Methanococcus maripaludis: one gene and its partner. The protein of the gene in region 1 binds, or shares a complex with, the protein of each later gene. Links are inferred from orthologs where the notes say so. Each region holds a gene or a part of one and is shown on either strand. Other genes may lie near its edges.

Region 1 (6,557 bases):
ATTTCACAAGTTGAAGTTGAATTTTCATCAACAATATAAAATTTGCAGAAATTTATAAGATCGGTTTTTTTGTGATGATCTATTAAAATAACATCTGAATTAGTTAGTTCTTCTGAATTTACAGTTACCTGATTTATTGAAGAAGTATCAACTAAAAAAACAGTTTTTGGTAATTTTGGATATTCTATAATTTCAATTTTTTCGTTTAATTCTTTCAGTATTGATCGTGAAAGTTTACTTACAGAATCTGCAGATATTTTTAAATTTTTTTCTTTTGATTTTTTCTTAGAAAAGCTGTTTGCAAGCTGTTTTAAACCGATTGCAGCACCAACTGCATCAGGATCTGCGTTATGGTGACATAGAAATATAATATCATCATTTTTTAGATAATCTTTCAATATTTCAATTTTTTTTTTCATAAACAGACCTTAAAAAAGAGTATAGTAAAAAATTAATTTATTGGCCCTGACCCATTACTTTTTGGAGGCTTTCTTGTAATTCAGTGTATCTTTTCTGCATTTTTTCTTCTTGTTTTTCAAAGGTAGTTACTCTTAACTGGAGTGTTTCTATCTTTTCACTTAATTCTTCTTTTACTTCAGCCTTGTTTCTTTTAACGAGGATTCCACCAGCCATCTTAAATACTTCTTCGGAATCAGATTTTTCCATTTCTTCAATAGCTTTTTCCATTTCCTTTAATTGTGTTTCAAACTGCTGTTTTTGGTACATTATCATTTGTAACTGCTGCTGGAGTTGTTGGAATTGCATTAATTGATTTTGAACGTTTGCAGGTAATTCCATGATTTCAATCCTCTTTTAGGTTTAATTTATTTTTAAACTAATTTTATTTACCAATTATTATTCATCTTCTGTTAGTTTATATATACTTTCTGCAACTTTTATCCAACGAATATATGAATAAATAGACGCTTTTAAGATACTCAATTCGTCAGAAATGCACGAAATAATAATTGAATTTTCAAAAAGGTCCATTTTGCACTTTGATCGAACTTGCGATGCGACATGTTCTGGATAAACAGATTCATAAATAATTCTGGCTTTTTTTGGAGTTTCAAAAGTCAATTTTAATGTAAATTTGGGATATGTCATAATAACACTATTCAATATCGAGTATTTTTACAGTTTTTATTTTCAAACTCGGACCCATATTTTCTGAGCCTTTGTGAACTTCAATGTAAAATGTGGACTCATCAACCGTTTTAAAGGTAATTACAACTTCAGAATTCTCTTCCTTATAATTACTCAATTTTTTGAATAAGTATTCAAAGAAGAATTCTTTTAAATGTTCAGTATTTTTATCAAACTTTGAACCCAGTTTTCCAGAATTTTTAAATGCTTTTCCTGAAACTTCCCGTTGAAGTTTTAAGGATAAGTTCATAGAAAGAATTTTATTATTTTCAAAATTAAATATTTTGAGCCTTCCAGGGTTTCCTTTTAGTTCTTCTACAATTATCATATCGTCCTTATTTTCGATTAGCTCGGAGAGAGGAATTTTTCCTCGGTTTAATATTTTAAAATTAAAAACCCTCGCTAAATCATTTACAAGGCTTCTGGTTCTTTGAGAAGGTTTTCTGGAAGTCGTAATTATCATTATCTTGCCTGAACTTTTTTAACTATTTTAGGTCTTAATTTTATCAAAACTCTGTTACTACAGTGAGGGCATTTAGCTTTTAATCCTATTTCATCAAGAGTTACGATTTTTCCGCAGTTGGAACATCTGTACTCTGCCATAATATCACCTAAAAAAGCTTAAAATGAAAAATAAATGGTTTAAAAATAATTAAATTAGATTTCTCTACTTTTACTTTCAATAACTCTTCTGATTGCTTTTGTAACAACTTTACCAGCACCAGTTTCAGGAGTGTATGCTCCACCAGCGATTTTTGCACCGCATTTTTCACATACCCAGATAGAGGTTCCTGCTCTTTTTAATTTAGGGAATGCACAAACAGGGCATTTGTAATCTTTGTTTTGTTTGATTTCAACGTCTCTTAATCTTACTCTGATTTTTCTACCGTATCTTGATCCAAATCTTCCTGCTGAACCAATTTTTTTAGTGTGGCTAAATTCTACCATTATTTCACCTGTTTCTATCCGTAAATTGATTATTCATATCTTTTAAGTACTTTAGTTTGAACAGTTCCTTTTGTAAGTTTGTTCAAATGCATGTAAAATTCGTTTTCAATACCACTCGGAATTTCGATTACAAGAACAAGCGAACCATCGCCCAACCATTCTTCCTGTTTAGTTGCGCCATATTCATGAAGTGTGTGGTAGGCATTTGCAGCGAATTCTCCAAGAATTTTGACTGCAACATCCCTTTTTTCAAACTTAATGGGTAAAAGTTTCCTCAATTCCTTAATAATCTTAGGAATTTGTTCTTCAGCGCTTTTGTAAATATCAACACTGAGTCTAGCTTCTTCCATAGCGTTTTCAATCCTTTTAGGCGGGTGAGGTGTATCAGTCTGGGGGTTTATCGTGTTTTTTGAAATTATCGACACGATCTGCTTTCTTTTTAGTTCTTGTATTTCTTTTCGCTGGTTAGCTGTTAATTGAACAGTTCCTTTTTTTAGTATCTGTTCTGCAATTTCCAAAGGATTTAACGTTTCAAAAATCTTCAAAAGTACGTCTTCTGGAACTTTTTCTCCTTTTCCAGAGTCCTTGTAAACCGTTTCAGCGGCCAAGATTTCTGAGATGCCTATTGGCTGTCCTTCTTTAAATTTAGCTGCCAAGTATGGATCCACGAGTATTTCGAATTTTTCCCCATGTGATTGAAGCCTTGCTATAACAGCATTGTCCAATGACACCATATCTATCCCTTCTTTTATTTATATACCTTTCCCCGCATTAAATAAAACCATAATTTGGGTTTTTTCAGGTATTTATTCTCAATTTATCTTAATTTAACTTATTCACTATCTTCTTCGCCTTTATTTTTTTCAGCTTCCTCTTCTTCAGCCTTAACTTTTTCGTAAACTGCTTTTACGATTTTTTCAATTTCATTAACACTTATTTTTTCAACTAATTTTCCAGAATCTTTTATTATGGCCATATCAATATTTTCAGGCTTTAATTCTTCAGTAGTTTTACTTAAAGCGTAAAGTGCTAATTCCATTCCTTCGCTAACAGTCATATTTTCGTCGTATTTTGATTCAAGAACTTCCATTGCGATAGGCCTTCCAGAACCAATTGCTGTAGCTTTGTATTCTATTAAAGCTCCACTTGGGTCAGTTTCAAACAGTCTTGCACTGTGTCTGTCGATTCCAGTAATTAAAAGTGCTAAACCAAATGGTCTTGCACCACCGTGTTGAGTGTATGCCTGTTTAATGTCGCAGATTTTTTTTGCAAGTGCTTCAACAGTGATTGCTTCACCATAAGAAACCCTGTTCATCTGAGCTTCGATTCTCGCTCTATCAATTAAAACTCTTGCATCCGCAACTAAACCTGATGTAGCAGCTACAATATGGTCGTCGATTTGAAATATTTTTTCAATTGATGAAACGTCAATTAATTTACTTGTAATTCTCCTATCGACTGCGAGAACCACTCCATCTTTACACTTAATTCCTACAGCAGTAGTTCCTCGTCTCACTGCTTCTCTAGCATATTCAACCTGATAAAGTCTTCCTTCAGGGCTGAATATTGTTATTGCTCTATCGTATCCTGATGCTGGAACCATTTGTTGCATATAATTGCCTCCAAAATTTAAATTAATAAGTATGAATTGTAAATTAACGGATATAATAACTACTTTTCGCTGAATTTTTATATATATCTATCTTTTTATCCTCCGAAACACACTTCCGCTATATATTAATATATTAGAAAATCTAATATATTCATGTACAGATAGGTGATAGTATGATCCCTGTAACAATTTCTGAAGAAGCAATGGAATTTATAAACGAAAAAATAAGCGATACGGGTTCAAAAGACTTGATCGTGTTTTTCGAAGGATTTGGTTGAGGGGGTCCTAAATTCGGGATTGACACAGCAAGTAAAATCCTTGAAACAGATGAAAAAATTTACGATGAAGAGTTTAGAATCTTTATCGACAAAATGGCAAGACAGGTATTAAACGAAGTATATATCATCGTTAAAAAATCCGTTTTCAGCGGAAAATACCTGGCAGTAAAAGGAGCAGGTGGATGCTGTTAATTTAAGAACCCTAAATAGGGATTAAAGACAGCATACCTTATTTTTTTCTATTTTTTATTGTATTATTTTGTTATAATTAATGCATCTCCAACGAATCCGCCTTGGCCTTCTTCTTTGATAAATGCAGGGTTGATGTCGATTTCACTTATTTCATCATAAGTTTCCATTAAAACTCCAACTCTAACGATCAATTCTTTTAAGAATTCGATATCGCTTCTTTTTTCGCCTCTAACTCCTTCTAAGATTTTATATGATTTTAGGGAGTGAAGTATTTCTCCAGCGTATTCTTTTGTTATCGGGGTAATTCCAAAGGAAACATCCTTTAAAACTTCTACGAATATTCCCCCAAGCCCAGTCATAACAACAGGCCCAAATACTGGATCTCTTTTAGCACCAATAATAATTTCTTTTCCGGTGACAAACTGTTCGATTAAGACACCATCGATAATTCCATCGATTTTTCTATCAAACAAATATTTTTCCCCATTTTTCATTATCGTTTCAAATGCTTCAGATGCATCACTAGGATCGATTATAACACAACCTGCATCTGATTTGTGTAAAATATCTGCTGAAACAACTTTCATTACTACTTTTCCTAAATTTTCAGCGTATTCTTTAGCTTCTTCTTTAGTTGTGGCAACAAATTTTTCAGGGATTGCAAATCCATTCAATTTTAAAAACTCTTTTGAGTTGCTTTCATTTGCATTTGCAAGCAGTTCATCAATTTTTTCAGGGTTTTTAGTTTTAGCTTCTGCAATTTCGGCTCTGATTTCATTTAAGTATTCAGGGCTGTCGTATTTGTCCATGAGGTGGCTTTGTCTGTATAAACAAGCCAATGCGTGAACTGCAAGTTCTGGGCAGATGAATGAAGGAATTCCTTTTTCCTGTAAGTAGCTTCTTGCTTCTAATACGGAAGTTCCTCCAACAAATGAGGCAACAATTGGAATTTTATCTTTTTTACATATCATGTAGTTTTTAAGTTTTACAAGTTCTCTAGCAACACCAAGAGCATCAGTCATTCCTTGAGGGGTTAATATTGCGAGTAATCCATCTACGTTTGGATCATTTTCAACCAACTCAAATGCGTGTTTGTATCTATTGACATCTGCATCCCCAATTAAATCCAATGGATTTGAAATACCTGATGTATCCGGTAAATATTTTTTCAATTCAGAAACAGTTGTCGCCGAAAAGTCTGCAAGTTCGAGTCCACATTTTTCAACAGAATCTGCTGCCAAAACACCAAATCCGCCTGCGTTTGTTACAACAGCAAGTTTTTTGGATCTCATTGGGGGTTGTACTGAAAATATTTTTAAAAGATTTACGAGGTCTTCAAAGCTTTCTACATTAAATACACGACTTTTTTTGAATGCTGCATCGTATACTGCGTTGTTTCCTGCAAGACTTCCTGTGTGTGAAGAAGCAGCTTTTGCACCTTCTTCGGATTTTCCACTTTTTAAAACAATTACTGGTTTTTTCCTTGAGATTTTTTTAGCAGCACTAATGAATTTTTCGTCCTTTAAACCTTCGATATAAAGCGCTACAACTTTCGTGTGAGGGTCATTTTCAAGGTAATTTAATAATTCATACTCTTGAACATCGATTTTGTTACCCATACTCACGATTTTTGAAAATCCTAGGTTATAATAATTTGCAATATCAAGAAGTGCAGTCATGATCGCTCCACTTTGCGATATAAACGCAATATTTCCCATTTTTGAAAATTCTTTACTGAATGACGCGTTTAAATGGTTGTGAAGATTTATCACACCAAGACAGTTTGGACCGATTGTTCTAATTCCATACTGTTCGCTAATTGCTTTTAACCGGTCTTCTAGCACGTGGTTGTTGGTTTCTGCAAATCCTGCCGTAATAATTATTGCAGCTTTTACTCCTTTTCTTCCACATTCTTCCATAGCATCTACTGCATATTCTGCAGGAATCGATATAATTACAAGGTCTGGAGTTTCAGGAATGTCTAAAACAGAACCGTAGCATTTAATTCCATATACTTCGTTGTATTTTTTGTTAACAGGATATACTTTTCCACCGTGTTGTTTAAAATTCAACAAGTTTTTCATTACGGACTGTCCTACTTTTCCTTCTATTTCTGATGCACCAATTACTGCAACGGATTTTGGGTTGAATATTCCTTCAAGCGTGTTCATATAAATCCCTCGGTTTGTTATATTCTGATAAACATAATCATAATTATAATTAATAATAATTAACAATAGGTAATTACAGTTTAATTTAATATATGTATTTTTCGGATTGAATGATTGTGATAAATTCAGTTTTCAGGTGTTGAAGGGTATGAAAGACATCAAATGCGTTCAGAAAACAGGAAATATTTTAGAATTTGAACAGCTAAGAGA
Region 2 (6,608 bases), 350 kb from region 1 along the record:
GGGTTTTAATCCATGCAACTGATTAGTTTTAAAAAAATGTCAATATTTCTGACATTTTTGTTTACCTTTTTACTATTTTTATCGATAAGTTCACTTATTTTAGTTCCAAAGTTTGAAGATGTTTTGAGTTCAATTTTTAATCCAGAAATGATTTATTCACTTAAAGTATCGTTATATTCCTCTTTAATTTCAACAGGAATTGTTTTGGGTTTTTCAATACCTACAGGCTACGCCATATCGAGGTATTCATTTCCTGGAAAAAGCATTGTAAAAGCAATACTTGATTTACCTATAGCTTTTCCTGAACTTGTACTGGGCCTTGCACTTTTACTTTTATTCGGGCAAACTTTTATCGGAGACATTTTAGAATTTTTTGGAATAAAAGTAGTATTTACTAAACTAGGAATAGTTGTAGCTCAGATTTTTACCGCACTTCCCTATGCAATAAGGATAGTATGTTCTACTTTTCAGGATATTAATCCAAGATACGAACTTGTTTCAAGAAGCCTTGGATACAGCGAGTTTGAAACTTTTAAAAATGTTACCCTGCCAATGGCAAGAAGCGGGATTTTTGCTTCATCTATAATCGCGTTTGCAAGGTGTATGGGTACGTTTGGAACGGTTTTGATGCTTGCAGGTGGAACGTACATGTACACAGAAACGCTTCCAATAACTTTGTACCTAAACATGTCATACGGTAATCTTGGAATGGCGATTTCAAGCGGAATTGTGCTTTTAATGATATCATTTATCGCGATTTTGATATTTGAGAAATACGAAGGAGGGAAATTTTGAGTTTCGTTAAAATTGAAAACTTGAATATCAATCTGGGCGAATTTAAGTTAGAAGACGTTAATTTAAGCGTTGAAAAAGGAGATTATGTAACAATAATCGGGCCAACAGGTAGTGGAAAATCTATTCTTTTAGAAACTGCACTTGGATTTTATACTCCTGAAACTGGAAAGATATTTTTGGAAGAAAAAGAGATAACAAACTTAAATCCTGAAAAAAGAGATATAAGTATAATTTATCAAGATTATGCACTGTTTCCGCACATGACGGTTTATGAAAATATTGAATACGGTCTTAAAAAACGGTTGAATGACAAAAAAGCCATAAAAGAGGAAATTCTTCAAATAACAAAAATGCTTGGAATTGATCATCTGTTAAACCGAAAACCTGAAACACTGAGTGGTGGGGAAATGCAGAGGGCATCCATTGCAAGAGGGCTTATCATAAAGCCAAAAATCCTGTTTATGGACGAACCATTCAGTGCTCTGGATGTTAAAACTAAAGAAAAGATAAGAATTCTTGTTAAAACTGCGATAAAAAAATATGGAACAACGGTACTCCATGTAACACACGATTTTGAAGATATTTGGAGTCTTGCAGATAAAGTCTTGATAATGAAGGGCGGTAGGGTTTATCAGTACGGAACTCCTGAAGAAGTATTTTCAAATCCTTCATCTGAAATTGTTGCAGATTTTGTTGGTACAAACATTTTGGATTCAAAAGTGGAAGAAATATCTGGAAATATTTCAATTTTGGATGTTTCCGGAGTAAAAATATATTCTTCAGACATTGCAAAAGTCGGCGAGAATGTAAAAGTATCAATAAGGCCCGAAAATATAATCGTTGCTTTAAAGTGTTTTGACAGCTCCGCAAAAAACGTATTCAATGGAAAAGTTACTGAAATTAAAAAAAGAGGACACTTGGTCTGGTTAACACTGGATATCGGCGGTGTTGATTTAAAAGTACTTGTTACACCAAATTCTCTTGAAGCTTTGGAAATTGAAGAAAATAAAAATTTATGTGTGATGTTTAAAGCAACAGGCGTTAAAATAATAAGATAATAATTTATTTTTTTAATTTTTCGATATGGTTTAAAACTGCAATAACACTCATTGCAACCCCTTCAACTTCGATTCCACCGACTCCTTTTACGCCATCTCCAACAAGTAATAAGTTGTTTTTAACGATTGGATTTAAGTCAGTTCCATTTGAGGCATGATTTACAGGCCAACCATTACCGTAACTTTGGATAGATATTACTTCGTAATCTTTTCCACCAAATAATGATTCAACATCATTTAAAGCAAGGTTTATCTCTTCTTTAGTATTGTTTTTTATTTGGGTTGCATGTAGCATTATTAAATTGTAGTCTTCCTTTGCCAAACTCCTGTCAACGTTTGAAGGCTGGTTTAAACCGTTAATTCTTTCACAATCTGTTGTAAATATGACACTTGCGCCATCCACGAGACTAGATTTACTTGCAACGTTTATTTTTATTCCTTTTGATGGAACCGGCTCTTTTTCAATAAATTTAATATTTGAAAGGCTTTCCGTTACTTTTGGAGATGCATTGCTGATTATTATGTCAAATGGTTCTGAATCAATAAAAGCACCATTTTCTTCAACTTCAATTTTTTCTACCGTATGATTTGTGTGGATTTTCCCGCCGTTTTTATTAATTATTTCAATAAGGCTATCTGTAACGCCCTTGCAACCACCAACCGGAATTCCTGGGCCCCCAAATTTATGGTATAATTTACTTATTTCGATAATTTCTGACATTGGGGTATCATATGCATTTAAACTTAAAGCCCAACCACTAAATGAGTTTCCAACAGCAAGGGCAAGAGGAATATCCTCTAAAAATTCACCAAATGACATATTTTTGTCGATTTTTCCAAGTTTAAGGCTTGCAGCAAGTTTTAATGCTTTTAATTTTTCTTTTGCACTAACTAATCCAAAAATGTCTTTATAAAGATGATTTTTTCCATTTATTCTAAAATAACCGTCCGGCACGGAATTTACTATTTTTACATTACTTCCTGCTCTTCGAAGGGTTTGTGCTAAATACCCGTAGTTTCCATGAGGGATCATGTGAAGGGCTCCTGTTGTCAGTTGGAATCCTTTGTAGGGAATATTTGTAAATCTACCTCCAACAAATGGAAGTTTTTCGTAAATTGTAACTGAGTGTTCTTTTGATAAAATTGCACCGCTTAATAGGCCCCCAAGGCCTGCTCCAATAATTCCAATCTTCATAAACATCACTTAAAAAAATTTAAAATAAAAATAAGTTGAAAAAATAGTAGTTAATTATCCGTACATTACGGTTAATTGTGGCATGTCGTAACTGCATTTTTCTTTCTTACCTGTGATTTTTGAGATAGCTTCTCTGAAGTCATCCATTTTGATGAATTCTCTTTCTTCTCTTATTGCAAACATACCAGCTTCAGTACATACTGCTTTTAAGTCAGCACCGACCATGTTTTCTGCAATTTTTGCAACTTCTCTTAAGTCCACACCTTTAAGGTTCATTTTTTCAGTGTGGATTTTTAAGATTTCGAGTCTTCCATCTTCATCAGGCATTGAAATTTCAATGATTCTATCAAATCTTCCAGGTCTGAGTATTGCAGGATCTAAAATGTCTGGTCTGTTTGTCGCAGCAATGATTTTTACATCGCCTCTTGAATCAAAACCATCCATTTCTGCAAGAAGCTGCATTAAAGTTCTTTGAACTTCTCTATCTCCACCGGTTAATGATTCAGTTCTTTTGCTTGCAACTGCATCGATTTCATCAATAAATATGATGCAGGGGGATTTTTCTTTTGCAAGTTTGAAAACATCTCTTACAAGTTTTGCACCTTCACCGATGAATTTTTTGACGAGTTCTGAGCCGACAACTCTAACAAATGATGCATTGGTTTCGTATGCAACAGCTTTTGCAAGGAGCGTTTTTCCAGTTCCTGGCGGACCATAGAGTAATACTCCTTTTGGTGGAACGATACCCACTTTTTCAAATAATTCTGGGTTTTTAAGTGGGAGTTCTACTACTTCTTTAATATCTCTAATCTGGTTGTTCAAACCACCGATATCTTCAAAGGAAATGTCTGGTTTTTCCTCGATTTCCATTGCCATAGCTCGGTAGTCTTTTTCTTTAGGCAATACTTCAACAATCGCTAAAGTCTGCTGGTTTAAACAAACTCTTGCTCCTGGAACAATATCCTCAGGATCTACGAATTGTGAAAGGTTTACAAGGAAGTTTGGCCCTGTAGAACTTTTAACAACAGCCTTTCTTTCATTTACTTTATCAAGTATTGTACCGAGTATGAGTGGTGGAATTCTTAATTTATCAAGTTCTCGCTTTAATATTTCATTTTCTTTTTTAATTTGTACATTCTCTCTATTAATATCTTTATTTTTTAATTCCAATCTCAATACTTTGCTTTCTAACTCTGCGATCTGAGTTTTTTCTTTAAATTCTTTTAAATCCATTTTATTTTTTTCTATATCTGTGGAATAATCATCTGGGTAACTCATGATTTACCTCCGTAATAAATATGATAAAAATAGTTCTATATAGCGCTTTCTCATTGATTTTCTTTCTCGCAAAACAGTTTTTACACCTATCGAAAACATTTTTACAACTATTATTCAATAAGGGTATATGTTTATAATTTATTTGGACTATATAAATTTATGGATATAATATATAAATAGCAAAAATAGATAATATTAAATAATTGAAGATATATTCTCTAATGAAGCATTTACCATTTGAATGCTATGTAATCAGGATAACTTGGACAAAAATATCTTTAAATTTAGTATATTAAGGTGTAGGTATGCAATGCGAACTCTGCGGAAAAGAGGTTACGAATATCATTAAAACAAGAGTAGAAGGCGTAGAAATGAATGTTTGCGAGGCTTGCGCAAAATTTGGAATGTCGCCTAAAGGATATTCTAGAAAACCAAAGGCAGTATTCAAAAATGAAACAAAACAAAAACAAGCTAAAAGACCTAGAAGAGACATGTTTGATAATTTAAAAACCCTAGTCGAAGATTACGGTTCTCTTGTAAAAGAAGCAAGGGAAAAGAAAAACATGACTTTAGAGGAACTTTCAAGAGCTGTTGGAATTAAAGAATCCCTCATTCATAAAATAGAAAGAAATGAAATCGAGCCTGAGGAAAAATACGTAAAAATCCTTGAAAAAGAACTTGGAATTTCTTTCTACGAAGAAGGAGATCTAAATTACGAAACAAGCAATGAAGATAGTGAATTTACTCTTGGAGACTTCATTAAAGTTAAAAAAAGAAAATAACTTAATAATTAATTTATCAATGTTCCTTTTACATTTTTTAAAAGGGCATTGTATATATTTCTTTTTTTATTTCCATTGAAAATTATCGTTTTAATGCCTAATTTGTAGCATTCCATTACTTTTAGATGCATTCCACCCGTTACATCTTTTTTATTTGATGGTTTCAACGATTTTAAAACATCATTGATATTTTTTGAATTAATATTCTCGATTATTTTAAACTCTGAATCCCATACTCCATCGACGTCCGATGCATGAAGGCTTAAATCAGGATTTAATTTTTTTGAAAGAAATGGAAGTGCATGATCTCCTGAAAAAATCTTGAAATTATCTGTTTTTTCATCAATTACGATATCTCCATGAATTACTGGAATCAATCCCTTATCGAGCATTTTTTCAACTGCGTTAGTGTCAAAATGTAAATTTGAATCATTATCAAAAGTAATGAATGACGAAGCTTGAATTGAAACTGCAGGAATTTCAAAGTTTTGAAGTTCTTCAATTACAATGTTGTTGAATTTACGCATTGCTTTTTGAATTTCCCAGTATCCTTTTTCCATATTTTCAAATTTTCCATCTTTAAGATATTTTTTTGCAACAGGGTGGCCAAAAGAGCCTCCACCATGAACAATAATTAGTTTAAACTCTTCGTTTTTAGATTTGTAGTATTCAATTGATTCTTTTATTTCAATCGCGATATTTTCTAAATTTTCCCAGTTTATTGAGTAAGGGATGTTTTTATCGCAGAGGATGCTCCCGCCTAGTTTTAAGATTGCAAACATGGATATACACCAAAAAAAAGATTATTGGGGGTTTTCTGTAAAATAAGGTAGCGTTTCATTTGTAGTTATTAAAATAGGTTTATCAATTTCTTTTAATCTTTCAAATAAAAGTTCTTTTCCAGAATTTGAAAGTGCAAAAATTGGAACTCCGCTTCCAGCCTGCGCTTTTATATTAAATGATTTTGATTTTAAAAGGTTTTTCGATGCACATGCTGAAATTAAGTCGATATATTGTAGATATTCATCATAATCTGAAAGACCAATTCCTGTCGTATGAACTCCAAAAGTTATGATTTTTACATCATTCTTTTCCAACTTTTTTATTTCTAAAGCATCTTTTAAATTGGAAACTGAAACTCCGATTTTTTTGTAGCCCAGTTTAATTGCAAGTTCTACTCCCTTAATCTGATTAATCAAAGCATCATCTTTTGACAAAACTATTCCGTTAGCTTCTTCAATTTTTTCGATTACTTCTTTTATTGGGGTAGTCTGAATAATTCCAGAAATCCTTCCGCAAAGTCCTTGAACGAGTTTCGGGTTATTTGTAATAACAGTTCCAGCACAGTCACTTACAACAACAACAGCATCTAAAAATCCTTTTTTTAAAGCACTCATAAAAATTTCAGAGGTTCCAAATCCAACAAAGGGCGAATCATCTAAAACAACCCTGTTTTTTGTAAACAAACCAAAACTTTCAATCCGAAATTCAACGTTTTTC

Evidence for each region.
Region 2: the proteins of psmA (region 1) and MMJJ_RS05910 are in contact, whole or in part, in a cryo-EM structure (PDB 6HE5), measured with the Archaeoglobus fulgidus proteins. The link is inferred for Methanococcus maripaludis from one-to-one orthologs. Residues at the interface, in WP_010877997.1 of Archaeoglobus fulgidus: Ala30, Arg33, Gly34, Ala35, Asp51, Arg53, Val54, Lys66, Ser79, Gly80, Leu81, Val82, Met166; in WP_010879468.1 of Archaeoglobus fulgidus: Asp391, Leu392, Lys393, Gly394, Met396, Phe397, Val398.

What each region holds. Positions count from the first base shown.
Region 1 is NZ_CP026606.1:745,898-752,454, reverse strand. The notes cover bases 1,817-4,720. They hold psmA (archaeal proteasome endopeptidase complex subunit alpha), read right to left. Parts: upstream 3,707-4,720; coding sequence 2,927-3,706; downstream 1,817-2,926. Other genes in these bases: MMJJ_RS04005 (acetate--CoA ligase family protein), read right to left, coding at 4,239-4,720; MMJJ_RS04015 (ribosome assembly factor SBDS), read right to left, coding at 2,124-2,828; rpl37A (50S ribosomal protein L37Ae), read right to left, coding at 1,817-2,094. In the rest of the region: MMJJ_RS04045 (DHH family phosphoesterase), read right to left, coding at 1-419; MMJJ_RS04040 (prefoldin subunit beta), read right to left, coding at 457-798; MMJJ_RS04035 (KEOPS complex subunit Pcc1), read right to left, coding at 856-1,107; MMJJ_RS04030 (rRNA maturation protein), read right to left, coding at 1,115-1,609; MMJJ_RS04025 (DNA-directed RNA polymerase subunit P), read right to left, coding at 1,609-1,749; more of rpl37A, read right to left, coding at 1,804-1,816; more of MMJJ_RS04005, read right to left, coding at 4,721-6,347; MMJJ_RS04000 (NAD(P)H-hydrate dehydratase), read left to right, coding at 6,496-6,557. UniProt on the Methanocaldococcus jannaschii protein: Component of the proteasome core, a large protease complex with broad specificity involved in protein degradation. The M.jannaschii proteasome is able to cleave oligopeptides after Glu, Asp, Tyr, Phe, Trp, slightly after Arg, but not after Ala.
Region 2 is NZ_CP026606.1:1,097,054-1,103,661, forward strand. What follows is about bases 2,215-5,169. They hold MMJJ_RS05910 (proteasome-activating nucleotidase), read right to left. Parts: upstream 4,327-5,169; coding sequence 3,103-4,326; downstream 2,215-3,102. Other genes in these bases: MMJJ_RS05905 (NAD(P)-binding protein), read right to left, coding at 2,215-3,048; MMJJ_RS05915 (multiprotein bridging factor aMBF1), read left to right, coding at 4,632-5,108; MMJJ_RS05920 (isopentenyl phosphate kinase), read right to left, coding at 5,117-5,169. In the rest of the region: modA (molybdate ABC transporter substrate-binding protein), read left to right, coding at 1-22; MMJJ_RS05895 (ABC transporter permease), read left to right, coding at 13-795; MMJJ_RS05900 (ATP-binding cassette domain-containing protein), read left to right, coding at 792-1,853; more of MMJJ_RS05905, read right to left, coding at 1,858-2,214; more of MMJJ_RS05920, read right to left, coding at 5,170-5,890; MMJJ_RS05925 (methanogenesis marker 8 protein), read right to left, coding at 5,912-6,608. UniProt on the Methanocaldococcus jannaschii protein: ATPase which is responsible for recognizing, binding, unfolding and translocation of substrate proteins into the archaeal 20S proteasome core particle.